Regions from separate parts of the Streptomyces sp. G5(2025) genome, predicted to be linked through region 2. Evidence: riboswitches for the same ligand, from Rfam matches in the RefSeq annotation. Region 2 holds a riboswitch; the other holds the start of a gene.
The links. A riboswitch is a leader RNA that binds a small molecule or an ion and turns the genes downstream of it on or off. The one in region 2 is predicted to bind glycine.
Positions count from the first base shown of each region.

Region 1: linked by a shared signal. The riboswitch ahead of gcvP (aminomethyl-transferring glycine dehydrogenase) and the one ahead of gcvT (glycine cleavage system aminomethyltransferase GcvT) in region 2 are both predicted to bind glycine.

Region 1 covers NZ_JBMUZT010000006.1:1,016,046-1,030,932, forward strand. Annotated here, with positions in the region: gene gcvP (aminomethyl-transferring glycine dehydrogenase) at 1-2,703, opposite strand, end outside; glycine riboswitch at 2,900-2,999, opposite strand; gene ACOBQB_RS15455 (PRC-barrel domain-containing protein) at 3,141-3,518, shown strand; gene ACOBQB_RS15460 (DNA polymerase IV) at 3,896-5,389, opposite strand; gene ACOBQB_RS15465 (MerR family transcriptional regulator) at 5,452-6,066, opposite strand; gene ACOBQB_RS15470 (bifunctional nuclease family protein) at 6,236-6,709, opposite strand; gene ACOBQB_RS15475 (MerR family transcriptional regulator) at 6,797-7,540, opposite strand; gene ACOBQB_RS15480 (FHA domain-containing protein) at 7,587-8,498, opposite strand; gene ACOBQB_RS15485 (DUF881 domain-containing protein) at 8,642-9,466, opposite strand; gene ACOBQB_RS15490 (small basic family protein) at 9,472-9,804, opposite strand; gene ACOBQB_RS15495 (DUF881 domain-containing protein) at 9,801-10,700, opposite strand; gene ACOBQB_RS15500 (sugar phosphate nucleotidyltransferase) at 10,790-13,285, opposite strand; gene ACOBQB_RS15505 (CDP-alcohol phosphatidyltransferase family protein) at 13,398-14,006, opposite strand; rRNA gene rrf (5S ribosomal RNA) at 14,164-14,280, opposite strand; rRNA gene ACOBQB_RS15515 (23S ribosomal RNA) at 14,368-14,887, opposite strand, start outside.
Region 2 covers NZ_JBMUZT010000006.1:5,653,600-5,668,486, reverse strand. Annotated here, with positions in the region: gene ACOBQB_RS36605 (trimeric intracellular cation channel family protein) at 1-336, opposite strand, end outside; gene ACOBQB_RS36600 (hypothetical protein) at 523-711, shown strand; gene ACOBQB_RS36595 (ABC transporter ATP-binding protein) at 777-1,910, opposite strand; gene ACOBQB_RS36590 (ABC transporter ATP-binding protein) at 1,955-3,052, opposite strand; gene ACOBQB_RS36585 (ABC transporter permease) at 3,049-4,050, opposite strand; gene ACOBQB_RS36580 (ABC transporter substrate-binding protein) at 4,187-5,941, opposite strand; gene ACOBQB_RS36575 (ABC transporter permease) at 6,044-7,048, opposite strand; gene ACOBQB_RS36570 (enhanced serine sensitivity protein SseB C-terminal domain-containing protein) at 7,367-8,179, opposite strand; gene ACOBQB_RS36565 (enhanced serine sensitivity protein SseB) at 8,400-9,179, opposite strand; gene ACOBQB_RS36560 (AAA family ATPase) at 9,241-9,930, opposite strand; glycine riboswitch at 10,063-10,166, shown strand; glycine riboswitch at 10,167-10,279, shown strand; partial or broken gene gcvT (glycine cleavage system aminomethyltransferase GcvT) at 10,315-11,447, shown strand; gene gcvH (glycine cleavage system protein GcvH) at 11,566-11,943, shown strand; gene glyA (serine hydroxymethyltransferase) at 11,955-13,217, shown strand; gene ACOBQB_RS36540 (L-serine ammonia-lyase) at 13,370-14,770, shown strand; gene ACOBQB_RS36535 (GNAT family N-acetyltransferase) at 14,824-14,887, opposite strand, start outside.

The DNA.
Region 1 (14,887 bases), 4.6 Mb from region 2:
GTTCCGCAGCGGGTTGTCGTCGGCGGCCCACTCACCGGAACCGACCTTCTCGATCTCCCGGCGAATGGCGATCATCGCGTCGCAGAACCGGTCGATCTCGGCGAGGTCCTCGCTCTCGGTCGGCTCGATCATCAACGTGCCCGCGACCGGGAACGACATGGTCGGCGCGTGGAAGCCGTAGTCGATGAGCCGCTTGGCGATGTCGTCGACGCTGACGCCGGTCGCCTTGCTGATCGGCCGCAGGTCGACGATGCACTCGTGCGCGACGAGCCCGGCCGGGCCGGTGTAGAGCACCGGGTAGTGCGGCTCCAGGCGCTTGGCGATGTAGTTGGCGGAGAGCACCGCGACCTGCGTGGCGCGCTTGAGGCCCTCGCCGCCCATGAGGCGTACGTACGACCAGGAGATCGGCAGGATCCCGGCGGACCCCCACGGCGCGGCGGAGATCGGGCCGACACCGGTCTTCGGGCCCGCGGCGGGCTGGAGCGGGTGGTTGGGCAGGTACGGCGCGAGGTGCTCGCGCACGCCGACCGGGCCGACACCGGGGCCACCGCCGCCGTGCGGGATGCAGAACGTCTTGTGCAGGTTCAGGTGCGAGACGTCGCCGCCGAAGTGCCCCGGCTTGGCGAGCCCCACGAGCGCGTTGAGGTTCGCGCCGTCGACGTACACCTGACCGCCGGCCTCGTGCACCTCCGCGCAGATGTCGGCGACGTGCTCCTCGAACACACCGTGCGTCGAGGGGTACGTGATCATGAGCACGGCCAGCTCGTCGCGGTGCTTCTCGATCTTGGCGCGCAGGTCCTCGGCGTCGATCTCGCCGTCGTCGGCGGTCTTCACGACGACGACCTTCATGCCGGCCATGACGGCGCTCGCCGCGTTCGTGCCGTGCGCGGAGGACGGGATGAGGCAGACGGTGCGCTGGTCGTCACCGTTGGCGCGGTGGTACCCACGGACCGCGAGCAGCCCGGCCAGCTCACCCTGCGACCCGGCGTTGGGCTGGAGGGAGACCTTGTCGTACCCGGTGACCTCGGCGAGCCGCTCCTCCAGCTCACGGATGAGCGTGAGGTAGCCCTGCGCCTGCTGGGCGGGCGCGAAGGGGTGCAGCTGTCCGAACTCGGGCCAGGTGACCGGCTCCATCTCGGTGGTCGCGTTGAGCTTCATCGTGCAGGAGCCCAGCGGGATCATGCCGCGGTCGAGCGCGTAGTCGCGGTCGGCGAGCCTGCGCAGGTAGCGCAGCATCGAGGTCTCGGAGCGGTACTGGTGGAAGACCGGGTGCGCGAGGTAGTCGTCGCCGCGCAGCAGGTCCGCGGGCAGCGTGTCCGCGACCTCGGCGTCGAGCGCGTCGACGTCGGCCTCAACCCCGAAGGCACCCCACACGGCGGCCAGCTGGCGGCGCGTGGTGGTCTCGTCACAGGCGAGCGAGACATGGTCGGCGTCGACCCGGCGGATGTTGACGCCGTTCTCGCGGGCGGCGGAAACGATTCCCTCGGCCTTGCCGGGCACGCGCACGGTCAGCGTGTCGAAGTACGCGCCGTGGACGACCTCCACGCCACCGGCCTTCAGGCCCGCGGCGAGCAGCGTCGCGTACCGGTGGGTGCGCCGCGCGATGGACTTCAGCCCGTCGGGGCCGTGGTAGACGGCGTACATCCCGGCCATGACGGCGAGCAGCACCTGAGCGGTACAGATGTTGCTGGTGGCCTTCTCACGGCGGATGTGCTGCTCTCGGGTCTGCAGCGCGAGGCGGTACGCCTTGTTGCCGTCGGCGTCGACGGAGACACCGACGAGCCGTCCGGGCAGGCTGCGGGCGAACTTCTCGCGCACCGCCATGTAACCGGCGTGCGGGCCGCCGAAGCCCATCGGCACCCCGAAGCGCTGCGTCGTGCCGACCGCGATGTCCGCGCCGAGCTCACCGGGCGAGGTGAGCAGCGTCAGGGCGAGCAGGTCGGCGGCGACGGTGACGACCGCGCCCAGCTCGTGCGCCTGGTCGATGAGCGGCTTGATGTCGCGTACGACACCGGAAGCACCCGGGTACTGCACGAGTACGCCCACGACACCGCGCTCGGCGGCTTCGGCGGGAATACCGGTGCTCAGATCCGTGACGACGACCTCGACGCCGGTCGGCTCGGCGCGGGTCCGGATGACGGCGATGGTCTGCGGCAGGGTGTCGGAGTCGACGACGAAGACCCCGTCCTTGACCTTGCCCATGCGCCGCGACAGGGCCATGGCCTCGGCGGCGGCCGTGCCCTCGTCGAGCAGCGAGGCCCCGGAGGTGGGCAGACCGGTCAGCTCGGCGACCATGGTCTGGAAGTTGAGCAGCGCCTCAAGACGCCCCTGGGAGATCTCGGGCTGGTAGGGCGTGTAGGCGGTGTACCAGGCAGGATTCTCCATGACGTTCCGCAGGATCACGGGCGGCGTGAAGGTGCCGTAGTACCCGAGCCCGATCATGGAATCGAGCACCTGGTTGCGGTCCGCGAGCGAACGCAGCTCGGCAAGCACCTCGGCCTCGGAGCGCGCGCCGGGCAGCTTCAGCGCCTCGGCGTTCTTGATCACATCCGGCACCGCGGCGGCCGTGAGCTCGTCCAGCGAGCCGTACCCGACCTGGGCGAGCATCTTGGCCCGCGCTTCCGCATCGGGCCCGATGTGCCGCTGCTCGAAGGGGATGCCCTGTTCGAGCTCGGAGAGCGGGATGCGATTGGTGGCAGTCATTGCGGAGGCCTCCTGGTCTGCGCGACCTACGAGGGGTACCACGGCGCGGGTACCCGGACGGCCTCCCCCTCTGTCATCTCAACCTGAGAGCTTCACCGGGGGACACCCGCGAAGGCGCCGTCCCGGCTTTCACCGTCGGTGAGGAAGGGGTTTCGAACGTGCCCGCCCGTACGCCCGCCCTGCTTTCCAGAGTGACCTCATCCGTGCGGTACGTGTGCCTGAGAGATTCCGGGGAGGATTTGCTCCTTCGGCGCCTCCGGAAATCCTGACCCGGAGAGCTCTCCCGCACGGGATCAGCAGCCAGCGCCAGCCTACCAGCGCGCCCCCCGGCCGTTCCGTCGAGTGGCCGCCTGCCCCGAAGTGCTCTTACTTAGTGAGTACGAGCGGACAAAGATGAGTTATGCCCACATCCGACCCCGCGACAGGCTGGAGGGCCCGTGCAGACCGACATCGATCCGCGCAATCTGATCGGCCGCAAGGCGTTCGACCGGAACGGGGCGAAGATCGGCACGATCGACGAGATCTATCTCGACGACGCCACCGGCGCACCGGAGTGGGCGGCCATACGCACCGGCCTGTTCAGCCGCGACGCCTTCGTCCCTCTGGAGCCGAGCGAACTGGTCGACGACGGCACCCTCCGCATCCCCTTCGACCGCGACCTGATCAAGGACGCCCCCGACTTCGGCGTAGGCCGCCACCTCTCTCCCGCTCAGGAACTCCAGCTCTACCACCACTACGGCCTGGACACCACACCCCCGTCGCCCCCACCCCCGGACCACGACTTCGGCCACATCACGGGCGCGGACCCTTCCTGACCCGCGTCGGCCACCTGTCCGCAGTCCTCGCCCCTTACCCCTGTACGAGCTGTCCCGCCGCCCCTCCGGCCCGAGAGCGCACCCTCAAACGCGCCCTCACCCCCTCCCACCGCCACAGCCCCCACCCTCAAACCGTGGCTTCGACCACGTCCGTCACAAGCAACCCACCCCACCCCGCCACCCACCTCACCTCTTGCCCCCTTTACGAGCCGCCCCGCAGCCCGGGGCGACCCTCAGCCACACCCCTCATGCCAGCCACTTCCCCGCCCCTCCAGGCCTCACCTACGGACCGCAACGTCCCACGACCACTTGCCGCAACCCTCGCCCTTCCCCCTGAACAACAACCACACCCAGGAACAACACCCCCCGCCGAACCCTCACCCCGAGCCCGCACCCTCAACCGCCTCCCCCACCCCGGCCACCGCCCCGCCCCCCGAAGGCGACGACACCTCCACCACAGCGGCCAGCGGCTCCACCGCACAGGGCGCCCGCTCCACCAACGGCAACGGCTCCGCCGGCGCCAGCAGCGGATCGTCCGTACGGAACGTCCGCACCCGCCCCGGTTCGGACCCCGGCGTCTCGAAACGCACCGTCACCCGCCCCAGCCCGCTGCCCTGCACCCACCCGTGCCCGTACTCGGCATGCCGCACATCGTGCCCGGCCACCCAACGCCGCTCCACAGGCGCCGCCGGCTCCTCAGCGCCCACCTCCTCCGGCTCCCCGAGCGACGCCCCTCCTGCCTCGCCGCCGGACTCCGGCCCCGCATCGGCCTCAACAGGCACCTCCGCCTCAGCCGCCGCCTGCGCCTGCGCGAAGAGGTCCTCTTGCGTGTAGTCGGCGAGCCCAGTGACCGCCACCCCCAGGAGCCGCACCCCTCCCGTGGTGTCCACCGACTCCAGCAGCCGCGCCGCGGCCTCCCGCACCACTCCGGGGTCATCCGTCGGCCCCCGCAGCGTCTCGGACCGCGTCAGCGTCGAGAAATCGAACCGCCGCACCTTCAGCACGATGGTCCGCCCCGAGTGCCCCGCCGCCCGCAGCCGCTGCACACACCGGTCGGCGAGCCGGGCGACCTCCCCCCTGACCCGCACCCGGTCGTGGATGTCCACGTCGTACGTGTCCTCGACGCTGACGGACTTCGTGTCCCGCTCGGCCACCACAGGCCGCTCGTCGTGCGCCAGCGCCATCGCGTACAGCGATCCGCCGTGCGCCTTCCCCAGCAGCCGTACGAGCTCGTCCTCCCCGGCCTCGGCGATCTCCTCGACCGTGGTGATCCCGGCCCGCCGCAGATGGTCCCCCGTGGCAGGCCCCACCCCGGGCAGCGTCCGCACCGACATCGGCCCCAGCAGCGCCCGCTCCGTCCCTGGCGCTATCAGCCGGAGCCCGTCCGGCTTGGCCTCCTCGGAGGCGATCTTCGCCAGCATCTTCGACGCGGCGAGCCCCACGGACCCGGTCAGGCCGGTCACCGCCTTGATGTCCGCCCGCAGCCGCTCCCCCACGGCCCGGGCCGACGCCTCGTCGTCGGCGACGCCACCTGCCTCCAGGTCCACGAAGGCCTCGTCCAGGCTGAGCGGCTCCACCAGCGGCGACAGCTCCCGCAGCAGCCCCATGACCTGCTCGCTGATCTCGCGGTACAACCCAAAGCGCGGCACGAGATAGGCGGCGTTCGGCGCGAGCCGACGCGCCTGCCCCATCGGCATCGCCGAATGCACACCGAACCGCCGCGCCTCATAGGAAGCCGTGGCGACCACACCCCGCGGCCCGAGGCCGCCCACCACCACGGCCTTTCCGCGCAGACTCGGCTTCGCGGCCTGCTCGGCGGACGCGTAGAAGGCATCCATGTCCAGATGCAGGATCGTCGGCGCGCTTCTCACATCTCCGATGCTGCCCTACGCCACTGACAATGGCCCCGTCGGCAATGCCCCCCGGCGTCGGCTCAGACCGCCTTGTTGCGCCGTCTGGCGAGCTCATCGGCGGGGTTGTGGCCGACGAGCGTCTCGCCGGTGTCGATCCGCTCCCCGTGCAGTTGCGACAGCGCGGCCTCGACGTCACGCCACACCACACCCACTGCGATCCCGAAGACTCCCTGCCCGCCCTGCAGCAGGTCGTGGACCTCGCTGGGAGACGTGCACTCGTAGACCGTCGCGCCGTCGCTCATCAACGTCATCCGCTCAAGGTCACGGAACCCGCGCTCCCGCAGATGCTGGACCGTCGTACGGATGTTCTGCAGCGAGACCCCGGTGTCGAGGAACCGCTTGACGACCTTCAGGACCACGACGTCCCGGAAGCTGTAGAGCCGCTGGGTACCCGAGCCACCGGCGGCGCGCACGCTCGGCTCGACCAGGCCCGTGCGGGCCCAGTAGTCGAGCTGGCGATACGTGATGCCCGCGGCCGCGCACGCGGTCGGACCGCGATACCCGATCTGCTCGGAATTCTCGAACGTTGCGTCCCCGCTCCCCTGGACCGCCATCGGCTTCGGAGAGTGATCGGCCGCGCTGCTGTGAAACGGGTACGGACCGCCCACCGCCGTACCGTCGCCGCTGCTTCTCACGCCGACCTCCGTCCTTGACCTGCCTGCTCGACGGTAGGCAGTCACCAGGGGCTCGTCAACGATCGCCGCGCTCGCCACGCCGAGTGATAATCACCCTGAGAGTGGTTTCGCGTACCTCGCCACCGGGAAAGGCTAGCCGAATGGCCAGAAACAGGCCGTCGGGAGCGGCTCACTGGCTGTTGGTGCCGAAGTCCTCGGGAGAGATCTGGTCGAGGAACTCGCGGAACTTCTCCACCTCGTCCTCCTGCTCGTCCGGGATCGCGATCCCGGCGTCGTCCAGGACACCGTCGCTTCCGTAGATCGGCGTTCCGGTGCGCAGGGCCAGCGCTATGGCGTCGGACGGCCGCGCGCTCACCTCCACCCCACTGGCGAAGACCAGCTCGGCGTAGAAGACCCCTTCCCGCAGGTCGGTGATGCGCACTTCGGAGAGCTCCTGGCCCACCGCTTCCAGCACGTCCTTGAACAGGTCGTGGGTCAGCGGCCGTGCGGGTGCCATGCCCTGCTGCGCGAAGGCGATGGCGGTCGCCTCACCTGGTCCGATCCAGATGGGGAGGTACCGGTCGCCTCCCACTTCACGCAGGAGCACGATCGGCTGGTTGGAGGGCATTTCGACCCGGACACCTACGACGTCGAGCTCGTTCACACAGCAACCCTAGGACGTGGCTGGCAGGTTTGGGTAGTCGGGCACCCGCCGAGTACCAGCCGGGCCTCGGCCCGAGTGCCTGCCGGGTCAGGGCAGTCTGACCCCGAGCGCGGTCTGCACAAGGGCCGAATGCAGCTTCCCCGTGAGCCCCGCGAGCTCTTTGGTACGGGCCTCCGCGTGGGCCCTGGTCTGCGGATTGCGGTGGCGCCGCAGCGGCGCCACGACCTGGTCGACGAGGCCGGCCTCCCGGTCGGCGGCCGACTTCATGGCCCGCAGATGGCGTGGCTCGATACCGAACCGGCCGAGTTCGAGGACGAGTGAGGCGATCGTGACGGCCTCCGCGTCGTATCCACCGTCCGGCAGTCGTGCCACGAGCCCGTACGCCTCCCACTCGTCGAGCTGCGGCTCCTCGATCTCCGCGACGGCCAGCAGCTCGTCACGGCCCACACGGGCCGCTGTCGGCCGCTCGGCCTCGTCCCGGCCCTCGGTGCCGCCCGGGTCCCGCTGACGCCCCAGGGAGGGCAGAGGGGCCTGCTCGCCCCTCTCCAGCGCTTCGAGGTGCTCACGGATGACCTTCAGCGGCAGGTAGTGGTCCCGCTGCATCCTCAGGACATGGCCGAGCCGCTCGACGTCCTCCGGGCTGAACTTCCGGTAGCCGGAAGGCGTGCGCTGCGGCTCGATGAGCCCCTCGGACTCCAGGAAACGAATCTTGGAGATCGTGACCTCGGGGAACTCGTCGCGCAGCGTGTTCAGCACGGTGCCGATGCTCATGAGCCGACGGTCCGCGGCAGCGGTGCCGGTGCCGGCACCGCCGCTCGATGTTTGAAGCATGGACCTTCCTGAGGGGAGTCCCCCGGACGAGTCCGGGAGTGGTGGATCAGATGCCGACGCCCCGCTGGCTCGCGTAGAAGACCAGGCGGTACTTACCGATCTGCACCTCGTCGCCGTTCGACAACGCGACGGAGTCGATGCGCTCCCGGTTGACGTACGTGCCGTTGAGGCTGCCGACGTCGGCGACGGTGAAGGAACCGTCCTGGAGGCGACGGAACTCCACGTGGCGACGCGACACCGTCACGTCGTCGAGGAAGATGTCGCTCTGCGGGTGACGCCCCGCCGTGGTCAGCTCGCCGTCGAGCAGGAAACGACTGCCCGAGTTCGGCCCGCGGCGCACCACGAGGAGCGCCGAGCCCAGCGGCAGCGCGTCGACGGCGGCCTGCGCCTCCGGGGAGAGGGCGGGAGACATGGTCTGCCCCGTCGCCTCCGCGTCGTAGGCCTCCAGGCCCGAGATGGAGATCGTCGAGGTCGTCTCGGACGCGCGCTCCGGCGTCGCCCCGGGACGCAGCGGCGCACCGCAATTGGAGCAGAACCGGCTCGCCTCGGCGTTGCGGTTGCCGCACCTCGTACACACCAGGGCCATGGACGGGTCCTCCTGCCGCGGCTGCCCCGCGGGGGCATTGGACGCATACGGGCCGGGGGTGAATCCTCCGCCCGCTCCTGAGGTCGACGGTTCCCCGGAACCTATGCGGCCGGGACCAGCAGGGTCAACAGATGACACGCCCTGTCCGCCCGAAATGTCTCCACCTTGACCAGCCACCTGGTCCCGGAACATGGGGCGCTCGCCGCCCTGTCCCTCAGCGTCTCCATGACGCGGGGCACGGTGCCGGGCAGTGGCAGGATTGCCGCTGTCCTCACGTGCACTCTTGCCGAACAACTTCGCAAACAACTTCACGGGCGATTCCCCTTGACCGAAACAGACCCGCCCGTGGGGCAGGACGAACCCTGATTGCACACACCGGCATTCATCGGTGAACCAGACATCATCACAACGTCCGTAACCACCAAACAGTTTCCACCACGCACCACGCTTCCGGTGCGCCGACCCCCCCGCAACCTCATGCCCTGGCCTGACGGCCCCCATACGCCCGCCCCTCACTACGAGGACGACCGAGCGTAGTCAGGCCGCTTCGCAGGTCGCAAGGCGTTCACGACGATCTTCTCCGAGCGGGTCACGGTCACCGTGGCCTGCTCCTTCTCCAGAGTCTGCACCACGCCTCCCGGGATGTTCAGCGCAGGTTCCAGGTCCTGCGGCTTGCCGATCACCTTGAAGAGGTACGGTTCGCCGACCTTGCGGCCGTCCACCCGGACGCCACCGCCGTCGGCGTCCGACAGATGGGTGCTGGCCACCACGCGTACGTCATTGATCTGGATCGCCTCGGCGCCGGCGGCGCGCAGTTCCTGAATGGCGTCGAGCAGCATGTCCGCCTCGATCGCCCCCTTCTTGTCCTCGATGGCGAGCGTGATGCCCGGCCCCTGGGCCGCCACCGTGCCTGCCAGGATGCCGAGTTGCCGCTCCCGCTCGACCGTCTGCTTGCGGGCCTCTTCGGCCTGGTCCGAACTGTTCTCCAGCCCGGTCCGCTGCTCCTCAAGACTCCGCTTCTCTTCTTCCAGACGCTGAGTACGGTCATCCAGTTCATCGAGAATGCGTACAAGATCTTCTTGCCGCGCGCCGCGCAGCGCACTGCTGTCGTTGTTCGACCGCACCTGGATGGCCAGACCGAGGCCCAGCACGAACAGCAGCAGGGCGACGATCAGTTGAGGACGGGTCACCCGCGGCGGCCACAGGCCCTTCACCAGCCGCTGACGGCCGGTGAGCCGCTGCCCCCCGGAGGCGGGCGGCGCGGGCGCCTCCGGCTCGGTGGGGACCTCCGCGGGAAGTTCCTTGCGATGGCGGTGCTCGGGTTTCTCGTCAGCGCTCATCGGCGTCACGCCCTGAAGATGTGCCGGCGGATCGCGGCGGCGTTGGAGAAGATCCGGATACCGAGGACCACGACGACGCCGGTGGACAGCTGCGCGCCGACGCCCAACTTGTCGCCGAGGAAGACGATCAGCGCGGCCACCACCACGTTCGACAGGAACGACACCACGAAGACCTTGTCGTCGAAGATGCCGTCGAGCATCGCGCGCAAGCCGCCGAACACGGCGTCAAGAGCCGCGACCACGGCGATGGGAAGGTACGGCTCGACCATCGCCGGAACCTCGGGCCGAACCAACAATCCGGCCACGACTCCCACGACGAGGCCCAGTACGGCGATCACGATGTGCCCTTCCCTGCTTTCGGCTCTGCTGTACGTACGGTCACACTCGGCGCTGCGGGCAGCCGGAGCTCGTCCACCACGGAAATGCTGGTCCGGATGCCGAAGTTCTCCTGCAGAGCATGCAGGTACTGACCGTCGGGGCTGTTCTGGAACCGTGTGCTCAAGCGTTTCCCCGCCCCCACCGCGAGCACCGTATACGGCGGTACCAGCGGCCTGTTGTCGACCAGTATCGCGTCACCCGCGGCCCTGATCGCCGACAGTGCGGTGAGCCGCTGGTCGTTGATGGAGATCGCCTCGGCGCCGGACTGCCACAGGCCGTTGACGACGCGCTGCATGTCACGGTCGCGCACCCGCCCGGTGTCGGAGAACCCGTGGCTCTCGCGTGGCCCTCCCCCGCCCTGCTCCGCCTGCTTCTTGTCGTCCACCACGAGCTTCACTCCGGGCCCGTGGACTTTCGTGGCACCGGAGAGCAGACCGAGCAGCTCGCCCTTGCTGCCGCCGTGCTTCTTCAGCGCGGCCCGCTGCCGCTCCCCCACGTCGTCGCGGAGCTCGTCCACGTCGTCCTTGAGCTCGTCGGCCCCGGCCGTGGCCGCCTCGACTCGGTCAATCAGCTCCTCGCGCTCCTTGGCGAGCACCGGCGCCGCCACCCGGGCCTGCGCGGCTCCCACGGTGACGACGAGCGCGGCGAGTACGAGGCCCGCCGCCAGCCCGAGTTTGGCCCGCAATGGGCGCGGGAGACCGCTGTCCCCCCTGGCCTTCTTCCTGGCCGCCGTCTCCGCGTAGCCCTCGTCCAGGCTGTGGTCCATGACGGTGGTGAGCAGCGACATGGACGCGTCCGGACGCCTGGGCCGGGATGATGTGCTCCGAACGGGGGGCTGCTGCGGCATGCCGCACATCGTCGCACGTCGCGGGCGCTACTTCCGAATGGCCCCACCGGCGTGCCGGGCAGCACCCGTTGCGGGTACCGCCCGGCAGCAGGTCATGATCAGCGGCCCGCGCTGTCCACCACCGCGGCCCACTCGTCGAGCAGCGCCTGGGCGGACGCGTCGTCGGGCCCCTCGGCCCACAGATGGGTGACGGCCTCCGCCGGATCCGGCAGCACCAGCACCCAGCGCCCGTCGGCCTCCACGACCCGCACACCGTCGGTGGTGTCCACGGACCGGCCCCCGGCCTCCTCCACCACACGCCGCATCACGAGCCCCTTGACGGCCCAGGGCGTCGCGAGGTCACGCCGCTGCACATGGGCCCGCGGAATGCGCGCGTCGATCTGACTCAGGGTGAGCTGAGTACGTGCCACCAGCCCGATGAGCCGTACGAACGCGGCGGTGCCGTCGAACACACTGCTGAACTCGGGCACGATGAAACCACCGCGGCCGTCGCCACCGAAGATCGTCGACTCCCCGCGTCCGACCCGCGTCAGATCGTCGGGTGAGGTGGTCGTCCAGTCCACCTGCGTACCGTGGTACGCGGCCACCTGCTCGGCGATACGCGTCGTGGTCACGGGCAGCGCCACCCGCCCGCTGCGCCGCTCGGCCGCCACCAGGTCGAGCATGACCAGCAGGGCCCGGTCGTCCTCGACGATCCGTCCCTTCTCGTCCACGAGCGAGAGCCGCTCGCCCACCGGGTCGAACCGCACCCCGAAGGCCGCTCGCGCCGACGCAACGATCTCACCGAGCCGCACCAGGCCGGCCCTGCGGGCGTCCGCCGTCTCGGTCGGCCGCGACTCGTCGAGGCCAGGGTTGATCGTCAGCGCGTCCACACCGAGCTTGCCGAGCAGGCTGGGCAGCACCAGTCCGGCACTTCCGTTGGACGCGTCGACGACGACCTTCAGCCCCGACTCGGCGATCCCGGAGGTGTCCACGTTCCGCAGCAGCGAGCCGGTGTAGGAGTCGAAGACGCTGGACGGGAAGTGCAGATCCCCGATCTCGCCGGGGAAGGCCCGCCGGTATTCCTGACGCGCGTATACGCGATCGAGTTTCCGCTGGCTTCCCTGCGAGAGGTCGGCGCCCTCCCCGTCGAAGAACATGATGTCGACGGAGTCCGGCACTCCGGGCGTCGTCCGGATCATGATTCCCCCGGCACTGCCGCGCGCGGTCTGCTGCCGCGCGACCGGCAGCGGCACGTTCTCCAGATCGCGTACGTCGATGGCGCTGGCCTGGAGCGCCGAGATCACCGCCCGTTTGAGTGCACGGGCGCCGCGCGAGTGGTCACGCGCGGTGGTGACGGTCGAGCCCTTCTTCAGGGTCGTCGCATACGCACCCGCAAGACGCACCGCGAGTTCAGGCGTGATCTCCACGTTCAGAATGCCGGACACACCACGGGCCCCGAAGAGGTGCGCCTGGCCGCGGGACTCCCAGATGACGGACGTGTTGACGAACGCGCCCGCCTCGATCGTCTTGAATGGATAGACCCGCACATTGCCCTGGATGATCGATTCTTCACCGACGAGGCACTCGTCGCCGATGACCGCGCCGTCCTCGATGCGAGCGGCCCGCATGATGTCGGTGTTCTTTCCGACGACGCAGCCGCGCAGATTGCTGTGCTGTCCGATGTAGACGTTGTCGTGCACGACGGCCTTGTGCAGGAAGGCGCCGTCCTTCACCACGACATTCGAGCCCACCACGGTGTGCTCACGAATCTCGACGTTCGCCTCGACCTTGGCGTAGTCCCCGATGTACAGGGGCCCGCGCAGCACGGCGTCCGGATGTACCTCGGCGCCCTCGGCGACCCATACGCCGGGCGAGATCTCGAAGCCGTCGAGCTCGACGTCGACCTTGCCCTCCAGGACGTCGGCCTGCGCCTTGCCGTAGCTCTCGTGTGTACCGACGTCCTCCCAGTAGCCCTCGGCGATGTAGCCGTAGATGGGCTTGCCTTCCTTCATCAGCTGCGGGAAGACGTCACCGGACCAGTCGACCGGCACGTCGGCCTCGACGTAGTCGAACACCTCGGGCTCCATCACATAGATGCCCGTGTTCACGGTGTCGGAGAAGACCTGCCCCCAGGTCGGCTTCTCCAGGAAGCGCTCGACCTTGCCTTCCTCGTCCACGATGGTGATGCCGAATTCGAGCGGGTTGGGTACACGCGTCAGACAGACGGTGACGAGCGCGCCCTTTTCCTTGTGGAAGTTAATCAGCTCGGTGAGGTCGAAGTCGGTGAGCGCGTCACCGGAGATCACGAGGAACGCATCGTCCTTCAGCGCTTCCTCGGCGTTCTTCACGCTGCCTGCGGTGCCGAGCGGCTTCTCTTCGTTGGCATAGGTGAGCTCCATCCCGAGCTCTTCGCCGTCGCCGAAGTAGTTCTTGACGAGCGACGCCAAGAACTGCACTGTTACCACGGTCTCGGTCAGACCATGCCTCTTCAGCAGGCGCAACACATGCTCCATGATCGGCCGATTGGCCACGGGCAGGAGCGGTTTGGGCATGCTAGAGGTCATGGGGCGAAGGCGGGTACCCTCACCGCCGGCCATTACGACGGCCTTCATGTCGGAAACGTCCTCCTCATAGACGACGATCTAGCCGACTCAGCCCGCCAAGCAGGACCCGCATATGTCAAACGCGGGCCTTCGCGCCTCTACGGTCACCTAATTGGCAGGCTCAATCGGCCATGCTGTCCGCTTTCACGAGTCGGCGGACCTGGATCACATACAGGATCCCTGCCCACCAGTACAGACTTGTACCCCATCCGGCGAACGCCCATCCGAAAATAGCAGCAAGAGAAGCGATCCAGCTGTGTCCGTCGCTCAGGAGCAGTAGTGGAAAGGCGTACATCAGGTTGAAGGTGGCGGCCTTGCCGAGGAAGTTCACCTGCGGCGGGGGATAGCCGTGGCGCCTGAGGATCCAGACCATCACCAGGAGGACCAGTTCCCGCAGCAGAAGCACCCCGGTCAGCCAGAGCGGAAGAATCTCCCGCCACGTGAGGCCGACAAGCGTCGAGAGGATATAGAGCCGATCGGCCGCGGGGTCGAGGAGCCGGCCCAGGTTGCTGATCTGGTTCCAGCGGCGCGCGAGCTTGCCGTCGAGGTAGTCGCTGATGCCGCTGGCCGCGAGCACCAGCAGCGCCCATCCATCACTGTTGGGCCCTCCGAACTCAGGCCTGAGGATCAACCACAGGAAGAGGGGCACGCCGGCGAGGCGCGCCATGCTGAGGATGTTCGGGATGGTGAGGACACGGTCCGTCTGGACACGCGTCTCCTGGACCTCCACCCGGGGGCCTCCTGTGGGAAAAGAACCAATGATGCCCCCTGACCTTACCCTCAGCTGACAGCCGACGGTGCGGAGGGGTGGCGGGGGGTACCGCACGCACAAAACAAAAAAGCCGTGGTTCCTGGAATTGAATCCAGGAACCACGGCTATAAAAGGAGTTCGGCGGCGTCCTACTCTCCCACAGGGTCCCCCCTGCAGTACCATCGGCGCTGTGAGGCTTAGCTTCCGGGTTCGGTATGTAACCGGGCGTTTCCCTCACGCTATGACCACCGAAACACTATGAAACTGACAACCGCACCATGCGTGACCACACATGGGGTTGTTCGTGGTTTCAGAACCAACACAGTGGACGCGAGCAACTGAGGACAAGCCCTCGGCCTATTAGTACCAGTCACCTCCACCCGTTACCGGGCTTCCAGATCTGGCCTATCAACCCAGTCGTCTACTGGGAGCCTTAACCCCTCAAAGGGGGTGGGAATACTCATCTCGAAGCAGGCTTCCCGCTTAGATGCTTTCAGCGGTTATCCTTTCCGAACGTAGCCAACCAGCCATGCCCTTGGCAGGACAACTGGCACACCAGAGGTTCGTCCGTCCCGGTCCTCTCGTACTAGGGACAGCCCTTCTCAATATTCCTACGCGCACAGAGGATAGGGACCGAACTGTCTCACGACGTTCTAAACCCAGCTCGCGTACCGCTTTAATGGGCGAACAGCCCAACCCTTGGGACCGACTCCAGCCCCAGGATGCGACGAGCCGACATCGAGGTGCCAAACCATCCCGTCGATATGGACTCTTGGGGAAGATCAGCCTGTTATCCCCGGGGTACCTTTTATCCGTTGAGCGACGGCGCTTCCACAAGCCACCGCCGGATCACTAGTCCC
Region 2 (14,887 bases):
GCCCGCCACGCAGAAGAGGCCGAGCCCGGCGGCGTCGAAGACGTTCACCGCGAGCTGGGTGCGCTCCACCTCCGGGTGCAGGAAGAAGACCAGCGCCGCCGCGAAGAGGGGGGTGATGAAGTACCCGAGGTCGGTGAAGGCGGCCGGCGGGACCGCCCCGATGACCAGGTCGCGGAAGAGGCCTCCGCCCAGCGCGGTGACCTCGGCGAGGACGGCGATGCCGAAGACGTCGAAGTTCTTGCGCACCGCGAGCAGCGCGCCGGAGATCGCGAAGACGAAGATCCCCACAATGTCGAGCGCGTGCTGGACGGAGGGGGTGAACAGATCCTGGAGCACGCGCCATTCTTACCCGCGTCCGGCCCGGCCTCTCCGCCGGCCTCACCCCCATTTGAGGGTTGGTGAACCGTCACCGGCGCCAAACCGGCGACGTGCGTCCGGAAAGTCTCACGAAGGACTTCAATGAGAAAGTTGAAGCACGGGTGTCGAGAGGCGACGCGCGGCGACGAGAGGGGCACCGCAGCCATGAAGTTCCTGCTGGAGGTCGACATGGGCGAGGACGCCTTCGAGGGGAAGGCCGCGGAGGAACTGGGCCGCATCCTGCGGTACTGGGGCGGCAACCTCCGCCATTACGCCCTGACGCCCGGTGACGGTGAGGCCGTCCACGACTCGGCGTACCGGGAAGTGGGCCGCTGGAGCGTCGTGGAGCGGTGACGCGGACGCGCGACGGGAGGGTGCGATGTCCTCGCACCCTCCCGTCGTCGGCCCGGCCAAAGGAGCTACTTCTCCACCGACTTCGCCGTAGGCTCCGTCGCCGTCTCCTCCGCCTTCGGCACCAGCGTCACCACCTCGATCGCCTCCTTGGCGGCCGAGAGCAGCGTGGTGTCCTCGGGCGCCTGGTCCGCCGCGTTCTCCGGGTGGTGGCACGCCACCTGATGCCCCGTGGCGAGCGGGATCAGCGGCGGCTCCTTCGTCGTGCAGATCTGTGTCGCCTTCCAGCACCGCGTGTGGAAGCGGCAGCCGGCGGGCGGATCGATCGGCGAGGGGACGTCGCCGCGGAGCAGGATGCGCTCGCTCTTGACGCCGCGCCGCTTGGGGTCGGGCACCGGCACGGCGGAGAGCAGCGCCTTGGTGTACGGGTGCATCGGCGTGGAGTAGAGGTCCTTACGGTCCGCCAGTTCCACGATCTTGCCGAGGTACATCACCGCGATGCGGTCCGAGACGTGCCGGATGACCGAGAGGTCGTGCGCGATGATCACGTACGTCAGACCGAGCTCGTCCTGGAGGTCGTCCAGGAGGTTGACCACCTGGGCCTGGATGGAGACGTCCAGGGCCGAGACCGGCTCGTCCGCCACGACCAGCTTGGGGCGCAGGGCGAGCGCCCGCGCGATGCCGATGCGCTGGCGCTGGCCGCCGGAGAACTCGTGCGGGTAGCGGTTGTAGTGCTCGGGGCTGAGCCCGACGCGCTCCAGCATCTCCTGCACGGTCTTCTTCACGCCGCCCTCGGGCTTGACGCCCTGGAGCTTGAAGGGCGCGCCGACGATCGTGCCGATGGTGTGCCGCGGGTTCAGCGACGAGTACGGGTCCTGGAAGATCATCTGCACGTCGCGGCGGAGCGGCCGCATCTTGCCGGTGTTCAGGTGCGTGATGTCCGTGCCCTCGAACTCGACGCGCCCGCCGGTCGGTTCGAGCAGCCGTGTGATGAGGCGGCCCATCGTCGACTTGCCGCAGCCGGACTCGCCGACCACGCCGAGCGTTTCGCCGGGACGGACGTCGAAGGTCAGCCCGTCGACCGCCTGCACGGCCGCCACCTGGCGCTGGAGCAGCCCCTTCTTGATGGGGAAGTGCTTCACCAGGCCGTCGACCTTGAGCAGCGGCTCGGGTGCACTCTTCGTCTGGGCCGGGCTCGTCATCTTCCGGCCCTCCGCCGTGTCTTTCGGGTCCTTGGCTTCGTCTTTCACAGCTTCGGCGCAATCTCTTCGGTCCAGATCCGGGTGCGCTCGTCCTGCGCCATGTGGCAGGCCGAGTAGTGCCCGTCGGCCACAAGGCGCAGCTCGGGGCGTTCGCGGCGGGTGATCTGATCCTTGGGGATGTCCGCGTAGGGGCAACGCGGGTTGAAGGCGCAGCCGCTCGGCAGGTTGATCAAGCTGGGCGGTGAGCCCTTGACCGGGATGAGCCGCTCGGTCTCCTCGCGGTCGATGCGGGGCATCGAACCGAGCAGACCCCAGGTGTAGGGGTGCTGGGGCTCGTAGAAGACCTTCTCGGCGGTGCCGCGCTCCACGCACCGGCCGCCGTACATGACGAGGAGTTCGTCCGCCATCTCGGCGACCACGCCCAGGTCGTGCGTGATCATGATGACGGCGGAGCCGAACTCCTTCTGGAGGTCCCGGATCAGGTCGAGGATCTGCGCCTGGACGGTGACGTCCAGGGCGGTGGTCGGCTCGTCCGCGATGAGCAGCTCGGGGTTGTTCACCAGCGCCATGGCGATCATCGCGCGCTGGCGCATGCCGCCGGAGAACTCGTGCGGGTAGCTGTCCACGCGCTTGTCGGGCTGCGGGATGCCGACCCGGTCGAGCATCTCGATCGCACGCTTGCGGGCGGTCTTCTTGTCGACGTCGTTGTGGACCCGGTACGCCTCGGTGATCTGCTTGCCGATGGAGTAGTACGGGTGGAGCGCGGAGAGCGGATCCTGGAAGATCATCGCCATCTCGCGGCCGCGCATCTTGCGCACCTCGGTGGGGTCGGCGCCCAGCAGTTCCTTGCCATTGAGCCAGATCTCGCCGGAGATCTGCGCCCTGCGGGCGCCGTACTGGCCGGCGGTGTGCAGGCCGAGGATGCCGAGCGAGGTGACCGACTTGCCGGAGCCGGACTCGCCCACGATGCCGAGGGTCTTGCCCTTCTCCAGCGAGAAGCTGAGCCCGTCGACGGACTTGACCAGGCCGTCGTCGGTCGGGAAGTGCACCTTGAGGTCGCGCACCTCCAGGAAGGCGGAGGGAGCCGGGGAGCCGGCGACGGGCTCGCCCACCGCGGCCCCGGTCTTGGACAGTTCGGTCATCCCAGCCTCACTCGCGGGTCGATGACGGCGTACAGAAGGTCGACGACGAGGTTGGCCACGGCGATCGCGAGCGCCGCGCACAGGGTCACGCCGAGGATGACGGGCAGGTCCTTGCTGCTGATGGCCCTGACCGCCTCCAGGCCGAGGCCCGGCAGGTTGAACGTGGACTCGGTGAGCACGGCGCCGCCCATCAGGACACCGAGGTCGAGGCCGAAGACGGTGAGGATCGGCGTCATCGCGGAACGCAGCGCGTGCCTGCGGATGACGACGGACTCGCCGAGGCCCTTGGCGCGGGCGGTGCGGATGTAGTCCTCGCCAAGCACTTCCAGCATGGTGGCGCGGGTGAGGCGGGCGTACATCGCGGCGTTGAGGAAGGCGAGCACGATCCACGGCAGGATCAGCGTCTGGAGCCAGACGCCGGCCGAGTCGTCGGTGCTGAGGCTGTCCGCGATCTTCACCCAGCCCAGCTGGTGGACGAAGATGCCCATCGCGATCATGCCGGTGAAGAAGACGGGCAGGGAGACACCGGCGAGCGCGGTGGTCATCGCGGCGCGGTCCCAGACGGTGCCCCGGCGCAGGGCGGAGATCACGCCGGTGATGACACCGCCGGCCAGCCACAGCACGCAGGCGCCCGCGGCGAGAGCGCCGGTGACGGGCAGGGCGTCCTTGAGGGTCTCCCAGACGGGCGCCTCGGTGCGGAAGGAGTAGCCGAAGCAGGGGGCCGGGCAGTGCGTGACGTCGCTTCCGTTGACGTAGTCACGGCCCATCGGGATGCCCTTGACGAAGTCCCAGAACTGGACCAGCAGGGGGTCGTCGAGGCCCAGTTTGACGCGGATGCCTTCGAGCTGCTCGGCACCCGACGCCTTGCCGGCGAAGAGGACGGCGATGTCCTGTCCCGCCCACTTGGGCAGCATGAAGAAGATGGTGAAGGTCGCGAGCAGTACGACCAGCACCATGATGATGACGGCGATCAGGCGCCGGATGAGGTAAGCAAGCACTGTGCGCGGCCCGGCGGTGGCCGGGGCCCCCTCGTGAGGGGTCCCGGCCACCGCCCGGGGCCATCACCTGCCCTTCGGACTGGCGGGATGCGGCGGCGGTGGGACGGTCAATCAACTACGGGTCGAGCGGGCGTGGTTACTTGACGACGCCGAGCGAGACGTAGTCGTAGCGGCCGTTGTAGGCGTCGGACATGTAGGCGTTGGTCAGCCGCGGTCCGCGCCAGGTGATGTTCTTCTCGTAGAGGAAGGGCATCCAGTCGGCGTTGTCGAGGATCCGCTTGTCGAGCTGCTTGTAGATCTCGCCGGCCTTGGCCGGGTCGGTCTCCGCGATCGCCTTGTCGAAGAGCTCGTCGACCTTCTTGTCCTTGATCTGCGACTCGTTGTAGTTGCCGTTGTCGATCAGGAAACGGCTGTCGAACAGCGGCTGCGCATAGCCCTGGCCGGACGGGAAGTCGGGGCCCCAGCCGGACATCTGCATGCTGTAGCCGCGCTTCTTCACGACGGACGGCGAGCCGGTGATGCTGGCGGAATCGGCGCCGTCCAGGGACTCGACGCTGACGTCGATGCCGACCTTCCCCAGCTGCTCCTGAAGCGCCTCGGCGGCGTCGACCTCACCCGGGTTGTTGTTGCGGGCGGTCAGCTTGGCCTTGAAGCCGTTCGGCTTGCCGCACTTCTTCAGCTCTTCCTTGGCCTTGGCGGCGTCCGGCTTGCCCTTGCGCGCCAGGACGCCGTACGGGTCGTAGTCGCTGTGGCCGGGGATCGCCACGGGGAACGTGCTGTTGGCGATGTCACCGGCCGCGACCTTGCCGCCGCGGGTCTGCTGGAGGCCCGCGAAGTCCGTGCCGTAGAAGACCGCCTTGCGGCAGTGCACGTTGTCGAAGGGCTTGGCGGTGTGGATCAGGGCGACGTAGCGCACGAAGGCCGTGTGCATGTTGTCGACGCTGTCGCGGTGCTTCTGCACGGCGGTGACGCGGCCGGACTGGGTCATGCCGGTGCCGTTGAGGTCGACGTCGTAGTCGCCCGCCATCAGCTTCTTGTCGTTCTCCTCCAGGTTGGCGGAGATCGTCACGTCGATCTTGTCGGGCAGCGCCGCGCGGATCGGGTCCGAGGACTTCTTCCACTTGTCGTTGCGGACCAGGACGATCTTCTTGCCGGGCTTGTACTGCTCGAACTTGTACGGGCCCGAGGAGAACGGACGCGCGGTGTACTTCTCCTTGGTGTCCTTGGACTCCTTCACCGGCGAACCGGTGGGCATGGCGAGGAACTGCTCGAAGTCACCGTTGCGCTTGGGCAGCTTGAAGACGATGGTCTGGTCGTCGGGCGTCTGGATCGCCTTCAGGCCGCCCTTGTCCTTGTAGGGGCCCTTGTACTTCTTGTCGGGGTCGAGCGCCTGGCGGATGTAGCCCGGACCACCGGTGATGGTGTCCGTCGCCCAGGAGCGCTCGATGCCGTACTTGACGTCCTTGGAGGTCAGCTTGGAGCCGTCCTCCCAGGTCACGCCAGCACGCAGCTTGTACGTGTAGGTCTTGCCGTCGTCGGAGATCTTCGCCGTGGAGGTGGCGAGGTCGGGGACCAGCTTCGTGCCCGCCTTGCCCGGCTTGGTGTCGTAGGACACGAGCTGGCGGGTGTAGAAGCGCATGAAGTCCCACGACATGCCGTAGTACGCGCGCTGGGGGTCGGCCGAGTCGAGGTCCTGCTTGCCGACCATCCTCAGCGTGCCCCCCTTCTTCTTCGACGGGTTGGCGACCTTGTCGAGCGCCGCGTTGTAGCCGGCGCCCTTCGAGCCGCCGTCGCCACCGTCACCGTCGCCGCACGCCGTGGTGGTCACCAGCGCCGCGACCACGAGGGCCGCGCCGGCGGCGAGCCGTCGTTTCGAGGAAACTGTGGGCATTTTCTCGTAACCTCCGAGATTCGCGGTCCCTGGCCTTGTGCTGCCGGAGAACCATGGTGAGAGCCACCTGACATGCGGCAGGGGCACGTGGGTCGAGGACTTCTAGCGCGTCCCCTTCGGGTCGAGCGCGTCGCGCAGCCCGTCGCCGAAGAGGTTGAAGGCCAGGACCGTGATGAAGATCGTCACGCCGGGGAAGACCATGAACATCGGGTCGTGCTCGTACGTCTCCAGCGCGTCGCGCAGCATGCCGCCCCACGAGGCCGTGGGCGGCCGGACACCGGCGCCGAGGAAGCTGAGGGCCGCCTCCGTGAGGATGTTGGTCGGGATCATCAGCGTCGCGTAGACGGTGATCGGGGCGACCAGGTTGGGCAGCAGCTCGCGGAAGAGGATGTGGCGCTTGCCGCCGCCGAGGCTGCGGGCCGCTTCCACGTACTCGCGCTCGCGGAGCGAAAGTGTCTGGCCTCTGACGATGCGTCCTACGTAGGGCCAGCCGAAGAAGCCGATGACCAGGACGAGGATCGCGACGCGCACGCTGGAGCCGGTCAGGCCCAGCAGGTCGTCGGGGAGCACGGAGACGAGGGAGATGATGAAAAGCAGCTGCGGGAAGGAGAGCAGCACGTCCATCACGCGGCTGATCAGCGCGTCGACCCAGCCGCCGAAGTAGCCGGCGATGATCCCGAAGAGCGTGCCGAGCGCCACGGCGACGACGGCGGCGAGGAACGCCACCAGGAGTGAGATCCGCGCGCCGTACACGATGCGGCTGAAGACGTCACGGCCCTTGTTGGGCTCGACCCCGAAGAGGAAGTCACTGCTCACACCGCCGAGCGCACCCTTGGGGAGGTTGGTCAGCTCGTCGAGCTCCTCCTGGTGGAAGTCGTTGGGCGGGTGGCCGAGGAGGCTCACGATCAGGGGCGCGAAGACCGCGACCAGGACCAGGAGGACCACCGTGATGCCGCCCGCGAGGGCGACCTTGTCCCGCTTCAGGCGATTCCAGGCGATCTGCTTGAGGGACCGGCCCTCGACCTTCTTCACCCCTGCATCAACTGCGGGGGCGACGTCCTCGGTCGGGTCCGCGTCCGCAGGTGTGTCATGCAATGGTGCCGTCATCGTGGCAGGGACCCCTCTCAACCGGTGGTGACCGGCCCGCACTTGCCGCTGTAGCGACGTGATCAGTCCGTCGTACACAGGGGGCGAAGGCCCCTGGTGCGGGAGTCTTCATCCACGTCGCGATCTGTTACCAGCCTTGTTGGTGAATGGATGCGCAACCGTGATGCTGATCGAGGTGTTCCGTTATCCGGACGCGTCTGAACGAGGGGCGAACACGGGGCAGTTGGGACGCAGGGCGCCACCGGAGCCCATAGGGCCCCACCCTCATCAGAACGGACATCGTGTCCGTTCTCGCTGTTCAGGGCCGTACAGGACGGTTCAGTACTGCGCCGGGTACCCGTACCCGCCCGCCGGGGCCGGTGCGGCCTGGGCCTCGCGGTCGTAGAACGGCCGGGCGTTGGCGCGCAGCCACATGGCGACCGGGTCGTGGTCGTCGGACATCGCGACCGTCGACACGGGCAAGCCGTCAGGGACGGCGGAGATGGACTGCTGCATCATCGCGCGCACCGCGTCGACCGACGGCGGCGAGGTGTCGTACACGTCGAGGCCGATGGCCAGATAGGGCGCCCCGAGCGCGGGCTGCACCCAGGCGCGGCGCAGCGAACGCACCGCTGGGGTGCGGTGCGCGTTCTGCGTCAACAGGGCGTAGAACTGGGGGATCTGGATGCTCGGCTCGGTCAGCCTCAGGGGTCCCGCGGGCAGCAGGTCGAGGCCTGAGGCGATACGGCGCAGATCCAGCCAGGGGATGCCGACGCCGCCGCCGGGGGCGTGCGGGTTGAGCCACAGGCCGTAGTGGTCGGGGTACAGGGTGCGGGCGACGTCGATGCCGCGTACGACTTCGTAGCTGCGGTTCCAGCCGCTGGCGGAGAGTTCCTGGGCGGAGGTCACGCAGGGGGCGTAACCGAGGCCTTCGACCTCCATGTTGCCGTACTGGGCGTCGGGGGAGCCGGCCTGGCCGTGCCAGAGCAGCATCCACAGCTGGTCGGCGGCGAGCGCGCGCAGCAGTGCCTCGTACGCGTCGTAACGCCCCGGCGTCACCTGGCGCAGCAGCTGCTCGACCTGTCCCCCAGGTCTCGGCTGTGCTCGACCGGCGGAGACCCCGTCGCCCGCGGCCGTGCCCGACGCACTCACCCGTAACCGCCCCTTCACGCCGAACCCGACGACTCGATGAACTCGATGAACCAGATGAACCCGATGAACCCGATCAACCTCATGCACCCGGACGGCATGGCGGTGCCCCGGCCGGGTCATGGAACCAGCTTAAGCGTCGATCCCCGCCCGGACTTGACGTACGCCACGTCAACCCACACGGACGCGCGGCCTCCGCCGCCGGGGGCCAGGGGACGGCCTCTCACACCCCGCGCAGGTAAAACGGCCGTACCTTCGCCCGCAGCCACTCGCCCACCGGGTCCTGGGCCACGTCCAGCAGGACGAGGTTGACCGGCCAGGGCACCGGGATCTGGGTGAGGGCGCGGCCGAGGGCCCGCATCGGGAGGTCGCGGGCGTCGCCCTCCCAGGTGGTCAGTTCGACGCCGACGAAGAGCGTCGGGTCGTCCGTCTCGATGGCGGCCAGACAGCGGCGCGCGGTCAGCACGGCGCCCGCCGCCTCGAATTCCCGGCCCGCGGCGGCCAGGAAGTCCACCGGGTCCTCCTGCCAGTCCGGCTCGAAGAGGCGGACCCGGCCGCCGGTGGTGGGCCCGTCCAGCGGGGTGCGGCCGGCCCGGCACAGTTCGGCCACGGCGGGCGGCGGCAGGGGGGCGCCGACGGTGCCGTCGGGGTTCAGCGCGATCCCCAGCTGCGGCGGGAGGCCGCGGGCGAACTCGACGGCGGGCGCCACCGTGTACCCCATGTGGTCCGCCGCGCTGCCGAGCGCCTGGCGGAACTGCTCCTCGGAGGTGAAGACGGGGACGTACGCCTGTCCGTCGATCTCCAGGGTCGGCAGGTCGAGGGTGCCGCTGTCGGGGCCGCCGCCGTTGGGCAGCGGGACCCAGATCCGGCTGCGGCCCAGCACCTCGACGATGCGGGCACCCGCCGAGGAAGGGGCGCCGAGGGAGGCCGCGAGGACCTCCTCCAGTTCGTTGCCCGGCCATCCGCCGTACGGATGGGCGTGTGCCTGCGCCGGAAAGTCCATCTGTGCCAACCCCTGCTCGCGACCGCTCTGCCTGCGGCTCGCACCCTAACTCCGGCGGTCCTCAGCGGTCGAAGGCGATCCCCCGCAGCACCTGCGCCGCCGCCCGGTCCAGCAGCACCGCGGAGCCGCAGCCGCGCGGCAGGTCACCTCGCTCGGCGGCGTCCACGAGCCTGGCGATCATTCTGCGGTGCCGGGCGAAGGCGTACCGCGAGACGCCGCGGCCGCGCTCGCGCTGGCCCTGGAGGGCGGTGTCGGCGGGGACGTCGAGGAGGAGGAGATGCAGCGTCCTGCCGCGCCGCAGGGCCTCCCGGGCGAGCCAGCGGCGCACCCATGCCTGGGTGCCGCAGTCGTGGACGACGACGCCGGCCCCGGACCGCAGGGTGCGGCGCAGGCCCGCGTAGTGCGCGAGGCGGACCACGGGGCGGTAGACCGCGTACGGCAGCCATCCCGGCATGCGGGCCGCCCAGCGGTCGCGGGTGTCCTGGGAGTCGATACGGGCGCCGGTGACGGCCTGCCGCATCAGCGTCGACTTTCCGCCGCCGGGCAGCCCGGAGACGACGACCAGGTCGCCCTCGGCGAAGGTGAGGCGATGGGGGCTGTGCCCGGCCCGCTGCCGCAGATCGCGGACGACGGCCACGGGGTGCGGGCCGCAGCCCTCCCGGAGCGGGGCGGCAGCCTGCTTCGGCAGCGCCACCCCCGTGGTAGTGGCGTAGACACTCGTCCTGCTGCGCACCGTGATCGGCCTCCCCATAGCGGTCACGTACTGCTTTCCCCGGCAAGTGTAAAGAGAAGGTAATGCGGCACAAGAGGATTGCTCGACCACACGTCCCCGCCGGCCGAAGCCGCGTGCAATGATGTGCGCGCCAACTCCATACCGGCCGTTTGAATCCGCGCGGGAGAGTTCCCGGACCAGCATGTACGGGTCCGGGGCGCCGAAGGAGCAAGTCCCTCCCTTGAATCTCTCAGGCCCCGTACCGCGCGGGCGAGGCACATCTGAAAAGCGGGCCGGCAGCCGTCGGCCCCACCCAAGGTGCAAGCCGGGCTCTCGAAGCCGAGACGCTCCGGCGAACCTCTCAGGTTCCGATGACAGATGGGGAGGATCGACCTCGCCCGTCATGCCCTGGGAGTTTTCTTCATGAGCACTGCCCCCCGTCTGACCGCCCTCGATGCGACACATCGCGCGCTCGGCGCGACCATGACCGACTTCGCGGGCTGGGACATGCCGCTGCGGTACGCCAGCGAGCGCGACGAGCACAACGCCGTGCGCACCAAGGCCGGCCTCTTCGACCTCTCCCACATGGGTGAGATCACCGTCACCGGCCCCGAGGCCGTCGACTTCCTGAACTTCTCGCTGGTCGGCAACATCGGCTCCATCGGGGTCGGCCGCGCCCGCTACACGATGATCGTCGCCGAGGACGGCGGCATCCTGGACGACCTGATCGTCTACCGGCTCGGCCGGACCGAGGCCCCCGAGTACATGGTCGTCGCCAACGCCTCCAACGCGCAGGTCGTGCTGGATACCCTCACCGCCCGCGCCGAGGGCTTCGACGCCGAGGTCCGCGACGACCGCGACGCCTACGCGCTGCTCGCCGTCCAGGGCCCCGAGTCCCCGGCATCCTGAAGTCCCTCACGGACGCCGACCTGGACGGCCTGAAGTACTACGCGGGCCTGCCCGGCACCGTCGCGGGCGTCCCCGCGCTGATCGCCCGCACGGGCTACACCGGCGAGGACGGCTTCGAGCTGTTCGTCGCCCCCGGTGACGCCGAGAAGCTGTGGAACGCGCTGATGGAGGCCGGCACGCCCGTCGGCATGGTCCCGGCCGGTCTCTCCTGCCGCGACACGCTGCGCCTGGAGGCGGGCATGCCGCTGTACGGGCACGAGCTGACCGCCGGGCTGACGCCGTTCGACGCGGGCCTCGGCCGGGTCGTGAAGTTCGAGAAGACGTCGCAGGCGGACTCCTTCGTGGGCCGCGCGGCGCTGGCCGCCGCCGCCGAGCGCGCCGAGTCCGCGCCGCCGCGCAAGCTGGTCGGCCTGATCGCCGAGGGCCGCCGGGTCCCGCGCGCGGGCTTCTCCGTGGTCGCCGACGGCAAGGTCATCGGCGAGGTCACCTCCGGCGCCCCGTCCCCGACGCTGGGCAAGCCGATCGCGATGGCGTACGTCGACGCGGAACACGCCGCTCCGGGCACCCCGGGCGTGGGCGTGGACATCCGCGGCACGCACGAGCCGTACGAGGTCGTGGCGCTGCCGTTCTACAAGCGCCAGAAGTGACACCTCCGCGGCGGTCATCTCACGCACGGCAGAAGCACGGCAGAAGCCCAGCAGCAGTGACCCCGCGCACATCTTTCCCGTTCCGCAGCACCCACCCGCGTACAGGAGAATTCAGGTCATGAGCAACCCCCAGCAGCTGCGTTACAGCAAGGAACACGAGTGGCTGTCGGACGCCCAGGAGGGCGTCTCGACGGTCGGCATCACGGAGCACGCGGCCAACGCGCTCGGTGACGTCGTCTTCGTGCAGCTTCCGGCGGTCGGTGACACGGTGACCGCGGGCGAGACCTGCGGTGAGCTGGAGTCGACCAAGTCCGTCAGCGATCTGTACTCCCCGGTGACCGGCGAGGTCACCGAGGCCAACCAGGACGTCGTGGACGACCCGTCGCTGGTGAACTCCGCGCCGTTCGAGGGCGGTTGGCTCTTCAAGGTCCGCACCACGGAGGAGCCGAAGGACCTGCTCTCCGCGGACGAGTACACCGAGTTCTCCGGCAGCTAAGGATCTCCCCGATGTCGCTTCTGAACACCCCTCTGCACGAGCTGGACCCGGAGGTCGCCGCCGCCGTCGACGCCGAGCTCCACCGCCAGCAGTCCACCCTGGAAATGATCGCCTCGGAGAACTTCGCTCCGGTCGCCGTCATGGAGGCCCAGGGCACGGTCCTCACCAACAAGTACGCGGAGGGCTACCCCGGCCGCCGCTACTACGGCGGCTGCGAGCACGTCGACGTGGCCGAGCGACTCGCGATCGACCGGATCAAGGAGCTGTTCGGCGCCGAGTACGCCAACGTCCAGCCGCACTCCGGCGCCTCCGCCAACCAGGCCGCCCTCTTCGCGATCGCCCAGCCCGGCGACACGATCCTCGGCCTGGACCTGGCGCACGGCGGTCACCTCACCCACGGCATGCGCCTGAACTTCTCCGGCAAGCAGTTCAACGTGGTCCCCTACCACGTGGACGACGCCGGCCTGGTCGACATGGCCGAGGTCGAGCGCCTGGCCAAGGAGAACAACCCGAAGGTGATCATCGCGGGCTGGTCCGCCTACCCGCGCCACCTCGACTTCGCCGAGTTCCGCCGCATCGCCGACGAGGTCGGCGCGAAGCTGTGGGTCGACATGGCGCACTTCGCCGGTCTCGTCGCCGCCGGTCTGCACCCGAACCCGGTGCCCTACGCGGACGTGGTGACCTCCACCACGCACAAGACGCTGGGCGGCCCGCGCGGCGGCGTCATCCTCTCCCGCAGCAAGGAGTTCGCGAAGAAGCTGAACTCCGCGGTCTTCCCCGGCTTCCAGGGCGGCCCGCTGGAGCACGTGATCGCGGCCAAGGCCGTCTCCTTCAAGGTCGCGGCGAGCGAGGAGTTCAAGGAGCGCCAGCAGCGCACCCTGGACGGCGCCCGCATCCTGGCCGAGCGCCTGGTCCAGGACGACGCCAAGGCCGTCGGCGTCGACGTCCTGTCCGGCGGCACGGACGTGCACCTGGTCCTGGTGGACCTGCGCGACTCCGAGCTCGACGGCCAGCAGGCCGAGGACCGCCTCCACGAGGTCGGCATCACGGTCAACCGCAACGCGATCCCGAACGACCCGCGCCCCCCGATGGTCACCTCGGGCCTGCGGATCGGCACCCCGGCGCTCGCGACGCGCGGCTTCCAGGCGGAGGACTTCCGCGAGGTCGCCGACGTCATCGCCGAGGCCCTCAAGCCGGGCTTCGACGCGGACTCCCTCAAGGCCCGCGTGACGGCCCTGGCCGACAAGCACCCGCTGTACCCCGGCCTGAACTAGTTTCGTACGCTTTTCGTACACTTCAGGCTGGAGCAGTTTCGTACGCTTTTGTTCGTACGTACGAAAGGTCGGGGCACCCCGCACACTGGACAGTGAGCAGGGTGCCCCGCACCACGTCCGCCTCTTGATCTTTTCGTCTTTGGAGTCTCCCCGTGGCCATCTCGGTCTTCGACCTGTTCTCGATCGGCATCGGCCCGTCCAGCTCCCACACGGTCGGCCCGATGCGCGCCGCCCGCATGTTCGCGAGCCGCCTCAAGAACGAGGGCCTCATGGCCCACACCACCGCCATACGGGCCGAGCTCTTCGGCTCGCTCGGCGCCACCGGCCACGGCCACGGCACCCCGAAGGCCGTGCTGCTCGGCCTGGAGGGCGAGTCGCCGCGCACGGTGAACGTGGAGAGTGCCGACGCCCGGGTCGAGGCGATCAAGAGCAGCGGCCGCCTCAACCTCCTCGGCATGCACGAGATCGGCTTCGACTTCGACGAGGACCTGGTCCTGCACCGCCGCAAGGCCCTGCCGTACCACGCCAACGGCATGACGATCTTCGCGTACGACCATGAGGGCGCCCTCGTCCTGGAGAAGACGTACTACTCGGTGGGCGGCGGCTTCGTCGTCGACGAGACCGTGCTGGAGCAGGAGGGCGCGGCGGGCGAGAACCCGATCGTGCCCGACGACACGGTCCTGAAGTACCCCTTCCGCACCGGTGACGAGCTGCTGCGCCTCGCCCGGGAGACCGGCCTGTCCATCTCCGCGCTGATGCTGGAGAACGAGAAGGCCTGGCGCACGGAGGAGGAGATCCGCGAGGGCCTCCTCGACATCTGGCGCGTCATGCAGGCCTGCGTCTCCCGCGGCATGTCCCGCGAGGGCATCCTGCCGGGCGGCCTGAAGGTCCGCCGCCGGGCCGCGAACTCGGCCCGCCAGCTGCGCGCCGAGGGCGACCCGCAGGCCCGCGCGATGGAGTGGATCACGCTCTACGCCATGGCCGTGAACGAGGAGAACGCCGCGGGCGGCCGCGTCGTGACCGCTCCGACCAACGGCGCCGCGGGCATCATCCCGGCCGTCCTGCACTACTACATGAACTTCGTGCCCGGCGGTGCCTCCCAGGAGGAGAAGGACGACGCCGTGGTCCGCTTCCTGCTCGCCGCGGGCGCCATCGGCATGCTCTTCAAGGAGAACGCCTCGATCTCCGGCGCGGAGGTCGGTTGCCAGGGCGAGGTCGGCTCGGCCTGCTCGATGGCGGCGGGCGCCCTCGCCGAGGTCCTCGGCGGCTCCCCGGAGCAGGTCGAGAACGCCGCGGAGATCGGCATGGAGCACAACCTCGGCCTGACCTGCGACCCGGTCGGCGGCCTCGTCCAGATCCCGTGCATCGAGCGCAACGGCATGGCGGCCGTGAAGGCCGTGACCGCCGCGAAGATGGCGATGCGGGGCGACGGCTCCCACAAGGTCTCCCTCGACAAGGTCATCAAGACCATGAAGGAGACCGGCGCCGACATGAGCGTCAAGTACAAGGAGACGGCGCGGGGCGGGCTCGCGGTGAACATCATCGAGTGCTGAGGGCGCGTCGGCGCTGTGCGCCGCCGCTGCGCCGGCTCCCGGCTCCCGGCGGATCACCCCGCCGTGAACAGCGCCTCCGAGCCCACCGGCCGGTATCCCGCCGCCTGGAAGGCCCGC